3 regions of the Tumebacillus algifaecis genome follow, and region 2 is predicted to be linked to each of the others. Evidence: a T-box and tRNA genes for the amino acid it is inferred to sense, from the RefSeq annotation. Region 2 holds a T-box; the other regions hold tRNA genes.
What was found. The T-box of region 2 lies ahead of ileS (isoleucine--tRNA ligase). A T-box ahead of a tRNA ligase gene usually reads a tRNA of that ligase, here a tRNA-Ile.
Positions count from the first base shown of each region.

Region 1: it encodes a tRNA-Ile, which carries the amino acid that the T-box ahead of ileS (isoleucine--tRNA ligase) is inferred to sense. The anticodon was not compared.
Region 3: it encodes a tRNA-Ile, which carries the amino acid that the T-box ahead of ileS (isoleucine--tRNA ligase) is inferred to sense. The anticodon was not compared.

Region 1 is NZ_CP022657.1:3,332,691-3,335,956, forward strand. Features, by position in the region: gene CIG75_RS14435 (Hsp20/alpha crystallin family protein) at 776-1,276, shown strand; gene CIG75_RS14440 (hypothetical protein) at 1,313-1,537, opposite strand; tRNA gene CIG75_RS14445 (tRNA-Ile) at 1,657-1,733, opposite strand; tRNA gene CIG75_RS14450 (tRNA-Phe) at 1,745-1,820, opposite strand; tRNA gene CIG75_RS14455 (tRNA-Glu) at 1,839-1,915, opposite strand; tRNA gene CIG75_RS14460 (tRNA-Thr) at 1,922-1,997, opposite strand; tRNA gene CIG75_RS14465 (tRNA-Ala) at 2,003-2,078, opposite strand; tRNA gene CIG75_RS14470 (tRNA-Leu) at 2,087-2,170, opposite strand; tRNA gene CIG75_RS14475 (tRNA-Gly) at 2,188-2,262, opposite strand; tRNA gene CIG75_RS14480 (tRNA-Lys) at 2,466-2,541, opposite strand; gene CIG75_RS14485 (aminotransferase class IV) at 2,681-3,266, opposite strand, start outside.
Region 2 is NZ_CP022657.1:3,109,409-3,112,674, forward strand. Features, by position in the region: gene ileS (isoleucine--tRNA ligase) at 1-1,873, opposite strand, end outside; T-box leader at 1,924-2,161, opposite strand; gene CIG75_RS13175 (DivIVA domain-containing protein) at 2,221-2,724, opposite strand; gene CIG75_RS13180 (YlmH family RNA-binding protein) at 2,830-3,266, opposite strand, start outside.
Region 3 is NZ_CP022657.1:1,343,449-1,346,714, forward strand. Features, by position in the region: tRNA gene CIG75_RS06190 (tRNA-Ala) at 666-741, shown strand; tRNA gene CIG75_RS06195 (tRNA-Thr) at 745-820, shown strand; tRNA gene CIG75_RS06200 (tRNA-Glu) at 829-905, shown strand; tRNA gene CIG75_RS06205 (tRNA-Asp) at 914-990, shown strand; tRNA gene CIG75_RS06210 (tRNA-Gly) at 1,036-1,110, shown strand; tRNA gene CIG75_RS06215 (tRNA-Ile) at 1,117-1,193, shown strand; rRNA gene rrf (5S ribosomal RNA) at 1,209-1,325, shown strand; cyclic di-GMP riboswitch class I at 1,892-1,983, shown strand; gene CIG75_RS06225 (ATP-grasp domain-containing protein) at 2,091-3,266, shown strand, end outside.

The DNA of each region.
Region 1 (3,266 bases), 220 kb from region 2:
TCCCGTACTGTTACGGTATGAACTAGCTCGAAAACTGGTGCCCGTCTATAAAAAAACTACGTGATTTTGTCGGAAGTGGTTGATGTATTCGCAACAGAAAAAGAAAACGGTCGTCACCATGGACGACCGTTTTCATGAGGCTTTAAATGAAGAACCTGCGCCGTCTGATGGACAGGAGACAGTATCGAGATAGATGATCAGCAAAAAACAGGTATCACATCGAGACCGAAACGCGCAACACAGCAACGGTAGCTCTATTTGATCTGAATTTGAGTTACCTAGCACACAAGCCTTTCCAAATAGAAGGGATTTCGCATAATTTATTGGAGCAACAAAAAAGGGGGTAACAACGTGTACGGACAATTTGGTGGGTTTACTCGATGGGCAGTTGTCTTTCTGATCATCTTTGTGCTGTTCATCCTGATCATTCCGGTCGATGGTGGCGCATACTAAGGCTTCACAGGAGTAGAGTCGAAGTATCATTGCAGGAGTCTTGATGTGTATCGCAATCGAACTGCTCGCTGAAGTAACAGAGCGACAAGAAAATGAAAGGCAGAGCACCGCGCTCTGCCTTTTTCATCGTTCGAATGGGTGATACAAGGTACTAGGAAGCGCAAAGAATCGACTGTTAATGTATGCTCTCACGTTCTCACTACCAGTCGGGAATTATAAAAAATTTACTTGCTTGGGTTCGAAAACAAATAAACACATATTGTTACGCGATGTACGCTGGGCGCATATGGTGAACCAAAGAGACGCATGGGGAGGGACAGCGATGAAGAAGAACGCCCGCTCGTTTTCTAGGTGGGAATCTCATGCGCGGCAGTTCTTCGGGAATGACTTTTGGGAGGATATCCTATCTGTCATTCCAGATGGCGAAGAGGCCGCCGAAGTTCCGCTCCAGTCGGAGCAGCAGGCTGCACATCCTGCGCGCCAACGCCCTGCTGTCGATGTGTATCGCCTGGAAGGCAAGCTGATTGTGCATGTCGAGTTGCCTGGGCTTGTGAATACGGACGGCATCGATCTCTATGTCCAAAATGGAGAATTGGTCGTGAGTGGGCAATTGCCGCGGCGATTTCGGCGCGAGCAAACGCTGCTGTCGGAGCGGAGCACCGGCGAGTTCCGACGCACGATTGCGCTGTCAGAAAAAGTGGTCGAAGATGGCGTGCAGGCCAGGTATCTGAACGGACTCTTAGAGATCACCTTGCCGATTGTGCAACAGCGGCATGAGGAGCCCAAAAAGCGGATTTCCATTCAACGCGATCCTCGTAACTAAAAAATCGCCGGGGCAGATTGCCCGACGATTTTTTAGTTAGACGAGGCTTTGTCTGGAAAGTGGAAGTTCTACAGCATCCGAATCTTGAACGAGAGTCGCGCCTGTAAACATCGCGTTGCCATCACCGTTTGCTTCACCTGTGCCAAAGTTTTGTTTGGATAGGCCGTTCCAGTCCGCCACAAGCAGAGGACCGATGTTGACGTAGCCTTTGTCGATCATATTGACCTTGAAAGCAAAAATATTGATTCCGCCAATTGGCATCAACGCCTCCTCCTCTCCGCTAGTAGCAATGTATGCCAAAATAAAAAAGCGGTGTCAGGAGACACCGCTTTCGCGCATACTGAGTTTATAGGCTTGAACCCTTGTTTGCGTTTATTGAATGGTGGGCCCAAGAAGATTCGAACTTCCGACCTCACGATTATCAGTCGTGCGCTCTAGCCAACTGAGCTATGGGCCCATATCCAAAAATGGTGGCTCGGGACGGAATCGAACCGCCGACACGAGGATTTTCAGTCCTCTGCTCTACCGACTGAGCTACCGAGCCTTGTGTAGTTAGAAAAAATGGTGACTCGTACGGGATTCGAACCCGTGAATGCCGCCTTGAAAGGGCGGTGAGTTAAGCCGCTTCTCCAACGAGCCATGCGATGGTGCCTTTTACCGGAATCGAACCGATGACCTCATCCTTACCATGGATGCGCTCTACCTACTGAGCTAAAAAGGCAAAGATGGTGGAGATAAGCGGATTCGAACCGCTGACCCCCTGCTTGCAAGGCAGGTGCTCTACCAACTGAGCTATACCCCCGAAAAAGATGGTGCGGTCGAGAAGACTCGAACTTCCACGGGTTGCCCCACACGCCCCTCAAGCGTGCGTGTCTGCCATTCCACCACGACCGCATCTTTTGTTGTAAAAATGGAGCGGAAGACGGGATTCGAACCCGCGACCCTCGCCTTGGCAAGGCGATGCTCTACCCCTGAGCCACTTCCGCATATAGGATATATGCGTCCCGCGTGCGACAGGACGTCGCGTTCCTAGCGGGGCTACCTCTGTCCCGCGTGCGACAGGACGTCGCGTTCCTAGCGGGGCTACCTCTGTCCCGCGTGCGACAGGACGTCGCGTTCCTAGCGGGGCTACCTCTGTCCCACGTTGCGACAGGACGTCGCGTTCTTAGCGGGGCTACCTCAAAACAAGTGGTGAGCCATGAAGGACTCGAACCTTCGACCCACTGATTAAAAGTCAGTTGCTCTACCAACTGAGCTAATGGCTCACATCGAGGATGTTGCCACATCTACCACCGCGACCGACTTGCTCGCAATGAGATGGGCTACATTCGCGACGATCTCTCGTGGCGACAAGAGATAATATATCACGTGTATTGCTAGAGTGCAAGAGGTATTCTACGTTTTTTAAGATGAGATTTTTCTCCATTTTTCAAGGAGCTGTCGTGTCACCGGGCCGATCGTTCCGTCTCCGAACGGTCTGCCTTCTAGTGAAGTGGCGGGGAGAATCCCGATGACCGATGACGTGGTGAACGCTTCGGAAGCATGGGCAATGTCCGAAGGCGTAAAGCGCTTTTCCAAAACGGGCAGTTGCCCCAACACCCATTCGCGGATGATCCCCGGCAGAATGCCTGTGTCGAGGGATGGGGTCCAGATTTCACCGTCCACGACGAAAAAGAGGTTGCTGACCGCCCCTTCTGCGACGTACCCTTCTGCGGTCAGTTGCATGCCTTCTGCTGCCCCTCTCATTTCGAGCTCCCGATAGGCGAGCAGGCTGTTGAGGTAGTTGAGCGTTTTGGCGCGCACTGGCGTTTCTGGGGTGCTGCGCACCGTCTCGAAAACGATCAAGTTGCGCTCAGCGATTGGCGGCAGGACGAGTTCCTTGACGTAGATGATCAGCGTCGGCTCGATGCAGGTAGCTCCGCTTGGTCCAAGAGCGCCTTCTCCGCGCGAAATGGTCAGCCGGACATACGCATCTTCAAGTGCGTTCGCT
Region 2 (3,266 bases):
CCCATAGACGCAGGATATCGGCGCCATACTGTTCCATCACCTTCAACGGGTCAACCACGTTCCCCAGCGACTTCGACATCTTGCGGCCTTCACCATCCAACATAAAGCCGTGCGAGACGATCGATTTGTACGGAGCTTTCCCACGGATGGCCACTGCGGTCGAAAGCGAAGAGTTAAACCAGCCGCGATATTGGTCCGATCCTTCCAGATACAGATCGGCTGGCCATTGCATTTCCGGACGTGCATCGGTGACCGCCATATGCGAAGAACCTGAGTCGAACCACACGTCCATCGTATCGGTTTCTTTGCGGAACGAAGTACCACCGCAAGAACAGGTCAAGCCCTCCGGAACGAGATCGGCCGCCTCTTTCTCAAACCATACCTGCGATCCATGCTCAGCAAATAAATTCGCAACTTTGTCGATCGTTTGATCATTGATGATCTCCTTATCACAGTCTGTGCAATAGAAGATCGGGATCGGCACGCCCCACATGCGCTGGCGAGAGATACACCAATCCCCGCGGTCAGCCACCATGTTGTGCAGGCGAACTTCGCCCCACTCCGGACTCCACGACACTTGTTTGATTTGCTCAAGCAGTTGATCGCGGAACTTGTCGATCGAGCCAAACCACTGCTCCGTCGCACGGAAGAAAACAGGGTTTTTACAACGCCAGCAGTGCGGATAGCTGTGGTCGATTTCCGACGAGGCGAACAGATGTCCGCTTTCTTGAAGGTCAGCCATGATCTGCTTGTTCGCCTTCATATAAAACTGTCCTTCATACGGACCGGCATCCTTCGTAAATTTACCTTGCCCGTTGACAGGCGCCAAAACCGGCAGTCCATACTGCAAGCCCACCATGTAGTCATCCATCCCGTGCCCCGGTGCGGTGTGTACACAACCCGTACCGGACTCAAGCGTTACGTGCTCGCCCAAGATCACCAGCGACTCGCGGTCGAGGAAGGGATGTTGAGCAACGACGCGCTCCAAATCCTGACCTTTGAAAGTTGCCACCACATTCGGTTCGCCTTCGACACCTGCTGCCTTCAGCACCTCTTCGACAAGTCCTTTGGCCAGCAACAGTTTCTCACCGTTTACTTCAACCAAACTGTATTCAAAATCGGCCCCAAGCGCGATCGCCATGTTCGCCGGCAGCGTCCACGGTGTAGTGGTCCAGATCACGATAAACGACCCTTCAGGCAGTACGCCGCGGCCATCTTTCACAGCAAATTTCACATAGATCGACGGCGACTTCTTATCCGCATATTCCACTTCAGCTTCTGCCAGCGCCGTCTCACACGATGCACACCAGTGTACCGGTTTTAAACCCTTGTAGATATAACCGCGTTTCGCCATCTCCCCAAAGACGCGAATTTGACGGGACTCATATTCTGGCAACAATGTGATGTAGGGGTTCTCCCAATCACCGCGCACGCCAAGGCGTTTAAACTGTCCCTTTTGACGCTCCACAAAATCGAGGGCGTAGTTTTTGCACATCTCGCGGAAATCGGTCACCGACACTTCATGACGGTTGATGCCTTTGTTTTTGATGATCGCATGCTCGATCGGCATCCCGTGTGTATCCCATCCCGGTACGTACGGCGCGTCAAACCCTTCCATCGTCCGAAACTTGACGATGATGTCTTTTAAAATCTTGTTCAACGCATGACCGAGGTGGATGTCTCCATTCGCATAGGGCGGGCCATCATGCAAAACAAACTTCGGCTTACCAGCCTGCTTTGCTTGTACTTTTTCATACAATTTCATGTCTTCCCATTGTTGCAGCATCCCCGGCTCACGTTGCGGCAAGTTGCCGCGCATCGGAAACTCGGTTTCCGGCAGATTCAGCGTTTTGCTGTACTCTGGCTTTTCCATTGTGATTCCCTCCAATTCTGTACAAACAAAAAAGTCCCTCAATCCCTAAAAATAGGGACGAGAGACTTCTCATAATCTTCCGTGGTACCACCCTGATTGCCATGACAAAGAAGCCATGACCACTCAACGGCCCGGTAACGAGGGCAAAACGGTGTTACTTACTACCCAAACGGGATTCGGCACACGACTCCCGGGTGATTTTCCCAAGCTTTCCCTTTCCCGGCTCACACCAAACCCGGTTCGCTGTAAAGGACTCCACGAGGTACTCTTCCCGCTCAACGTCAAGATATAATAAATTTGCAGTCATTATATGATACTACAAATAGCATTGTCAAACCTAATCCAGCCTATACATCCAATTTGTCGTCTTTATCCATGCGAATCGTCTTTTCGTCCAAGATCTTCTCCCACTGATCGTTGTCGATCAGTTCCAACTGCACTTGGATGAGCGAACGGAACCGCGCACGGAACACAGCGGCCTGCTTTTGCAGTTCGTCCAGCTCCATCGCAGCACGGCGGGACTTGGACAGCGCCTCATTCAGGATACGGTCCGCGTTCTTTTCCGCTTCCTTGATGATCAGTTGCGATTCCTTGCGCGCATTCGACTTCACTTCTTCAGCAGTCTCTTGCGCCACGATGATCGATTTCGACAAACTTTCTTCTATGTTGTGAAAATGAGACAGCCGCTCCTCGAGCGTCACCAGCTTTTCTTCCAAATCGCGATTCTCACGGATCAATCCTTCGTAGTCCTTGATCACGCGGTCCAGAAACTCATTTACATCATCTTCATCATACCCGCGAAACGAGCGGCCAAATTCTTTGTTATGGATATCAAGCGGAGTCAAAGGCATGCTGTTGGGACCTCCTGTGCTTTCGTAAAAGTCAAATAAAAAGAGCCAAAATTCGCCATTCTTCACCAAAATATTCGACGGGAAGATGGGAACTCCTGCCGAAAGTTAGAGATACTTGCCAATTTTTAAAATCGTCCGGCCTTTGCGTGACTGTCCCATAATCTCCAAGATCTTGGCACGCCCGTGGCCGCGCAAGGACAGAACATCCCCTTCTTCCACAGCAGTCGCCGGGTCGTCGATCACCTGCCAGTTCAACTGCAGTTTCCCGCTTTTGATCGGTTCGACAACTTTTGTGCGCGACAGTCCAAACGACTCAGCGGACACCGCATCAACTCGAAGCGACATCACGGTGAACGCCTTCTCCTGATACTCCACCTGCGGCGCCAGATAGTCCAGCGCAGAGATCTCCCGATTCTGTACCGCTGCCCGTCCAACTTGCGACAAATGGAGGCGGATAAAGTCGGCAATCTCACGCGTCACCACAAGATCGCATCCCTCCCCATGCACAGAGAGGTCTCCGATCTTACCTCGTTTTAGCCCAA
Region 3 (3,266 bases), 1.8 Mb from region 2:
TGGTACTTGGACCGCAGGGTCCTGGGAGAGTAGGACGCCGCTAGCAAAGAGAAGGACTCAGTTCAATGAACTGGGTCTTTATTGTTATACAAGGTCAATAGAAAGAGTGCCGCGTTCGTAGCGGAGCGAAGAACCACCGAAGCGAAAGCGAAGGTATGGTACTTGGACCGCAGGGTTCTGGGAGAGTAGGACGCCGCTAGGCAAAGAGAGAGACTCAGTTCAATGAACTGGGTCTTTCTTGTTATACAAGGTCAATAGAAAAAGTGCCGCGTTCGTAGCGGAGCGAAGAACCACCGAAGCGAAAGCGAAGATATGGTACTTGGACCGCAGTGATCTAGGAGAGTAAGGCGCAGCTCGGCCGAGCGAAATCAGTCAAGGAACCTGTCTTTTGATGTTCTAGCGCCGAAGCATGGTATCTCCGTGAGAGAAGAGAGCAAGGTATAGAAATACGCGCTCTAATTCCAGACTAGACTTGGCTTTTTGCAGATTGTGAAAGCTTTCATTCTCTAAAAAATAGTAGGAATTCATCGTATATGAGCGAAATGAGCCAACAGAACTATGAGAGTGTCTAATTTTGTCGTATTTTGCGTGGAAATAGAGATTGAGAGTGTGCGAGGGAGCGTGTTAAGATAACACCTGTCGCCGCAAGTGGGCAGTTTAATCATGGGGGTATAGCTCAGTTGGTAGAGCACCTGCCTTGCAAGCAGGGGGTCAGCGGTTCGAATCCGCTTATCTCCACCAATTGCCTTCTTAGCTCAGTAGGTAGAGCGCATCCATGGTAAGGATGAGGTCATCGGTTCGATTCCGGTAGAAGGCACCATCTATCTTGGCTCGTTGGAGAAGCGGCTTAACTCACCGCCCTTTCAAGGCGGCATTCACGGGTTCGAATCCCGTACGAGTCACCATTTGTTTTGGAGCTGTGGTGTAGTGGCCTAACATGCCCGCCTGTCACGCGGGAGACCGCGGGTTCGAATCCCGTCAGCTCCGCCATTTAGATCAGTACTCTTCATCAATTTTGACACAGAATAATACCTTGCGGAAGTGGCTCAGGGGTAGAGCATCGCCTTGCCAAGGCGAGGGTCGCGGGTTCGAATCCCGTCTTCCGCTCCATTTTAAGGGCCCATAGCTCAGTTGGCTAGAGCGCACGACTGATAATCGTGAGGTCGGAAGTTCGAATCTTCTTGGGCCCACCATTTCAATAACATATGTCTAGTGGTAATGTCGTGGAGGTCACACCTGTTCCCATCCCGAACACAGAAGTTAAGCTCCACAGAGCCAATGGTACTTGGACCGCAGGGTCCTGGGAGAGTAGGACGCCGCTAGGCAAAGAGAAGGACTCAGTTCAATGAACTGGGTCCTTCTTGTAATACAAGGTCAATAGAAAAAGTGCCGCGTTCGATGCGGAGCGAAGGTATGGTACTTGGACGGCAGGGTCCTGGGAGAGTAGGACACCGCTAGGCAAAGAGAAGGACTCAGTTCAGTGAACTGGGTCTTTATTGTTATGTAAGGCCAATAGAAAACTGCCGCGTTAGAAGTGGAAGCAAAGATTTGGTTCTTGGACGGAAGGCCCGAAAGTGTAGGAGACAACTGGGTACATTGAGTCCCAGATCAGTAAGCTGGGGCTTCTTGTTGTTTACTCTGTCAAGAAGCTGCCTCGAGAGATCGTAAGCAGCAGAGTGTACGCCTGCAAGCATTCTGATGAGCGGAATGAATTGCGTACTGGTGTCGCCAAAGATTGGATCGGATGCCCTGAAATCGTGCTTCTTTGGGTGCGAATTACTTATATCGGGCGACTAAGTTGAATATGGGTTATAAATAAAATGAATATTTTTATTGAAAAGTCCGAAGAAATAAGATAATGTGTAAGTGTACCCGCTTTACAAAGGTGAAGAATCGATAATGGCAAACTCACTGAAAGGTGAGGACGCAAAGCCACGGGTCTAAGGTGTTGCTACTGCACACTATGACAGCCGGGTTGCCGAACTTTTCCACGGTGGAATCCTTGATGGACAATTTCACTACGGAATTGTCCTATTTGCTGTCCGTGCTGAAAAAACTTCGGCGAATCCAAAGTATTGGAGGAGTCAAAGATGTTGGTACTTGGTCAAGCATTCGTTTCACCATTTCTGTCAGAAACAGCAGCAAAACTCAGAATTCCAGTTGTAGACGCAGCGCAAGATGTACTGGTTCCATTCGACAAAAAACTGAATTGGAAATCGGCGAATTCTTTCTTTCAACTGGTTAGAGATCGCAAGGCTCCGCTCTTGAGCAATTCAGAAAACGCGTTACAAGCACTGGAGAACCATTTGCCAGGTCATGTTCTCGTGGAGCGAAATGAGCGTTTTAAAAACAAGACTCATTTCCGCAAGTGGTTGGCTCATCTCTTCCCTGATTTTATGTATCAAGAATTTTCGTTTGATGAACTGATGAGAATGCAGGCATCGCAGCTTCGGTTTCCAATCGTGGTTAAACCAGTGGTTGGATATGCGAGTCTCGGTGTGTACCGCGTTGCGGATGCGAAGGAGTGGATGGATGTCCGCCATCGTCTTCACCGCGACGTACGCGAGGCCCGTGACCTGTTCCCAGAATCTGTCCTCAATGTAGAGCGTTTCATTGTTGAGGAATGGATCGAGGGGGAGGAGTACGCTGTTGACGCCTTCTTTAATACAGAAGGACAACCAGTTGTGCTAAATGTGCTCAAACGCATGTTCGCTCATGCAGGTGATACATCAGATCGGATTTACTATACGAGCAAGCACGTACTGCAAGAAGCGATGCAGCCTGTGATCGAGTTTTTAACGAAGTTGGGGAGTCTCGAAGATTTGAGCTTGTACCCAGTTCATCTGGAAGTTCGCATTTCTCCGAGCGGCAAGTTGATTCCGATCGAAGTCAATCCGCTCCGCTTTGCCGGGATCGGCACATGCGACTTAGCGATCCACGCGTACGGGCAAAATCCATACGAGCACTTCTTCCAACAGACCCAACCAGATTGGAATCACATTCTTGAAACGATGGACGATTCCGTGTACAGCTTCTTCTGTGCAGAATTGCCAGTCGAATTGAACACGCTCAAAATCTCGTCGATCGAACACGACAAGTTCCGCAGCATGTTTGGGGACGTTTTGGAGTACCGCTCCATGCAAGGCTATGATCCGACTACTTTTGCTGTCGTATTCTATCGCAGTGAAGACTTGGCGGAGAATGAAAAACTGCTTCAACTAGAATTAAGCCAGTTCGTAAGCGTAAGAAACATTGAGGTTTCTGCT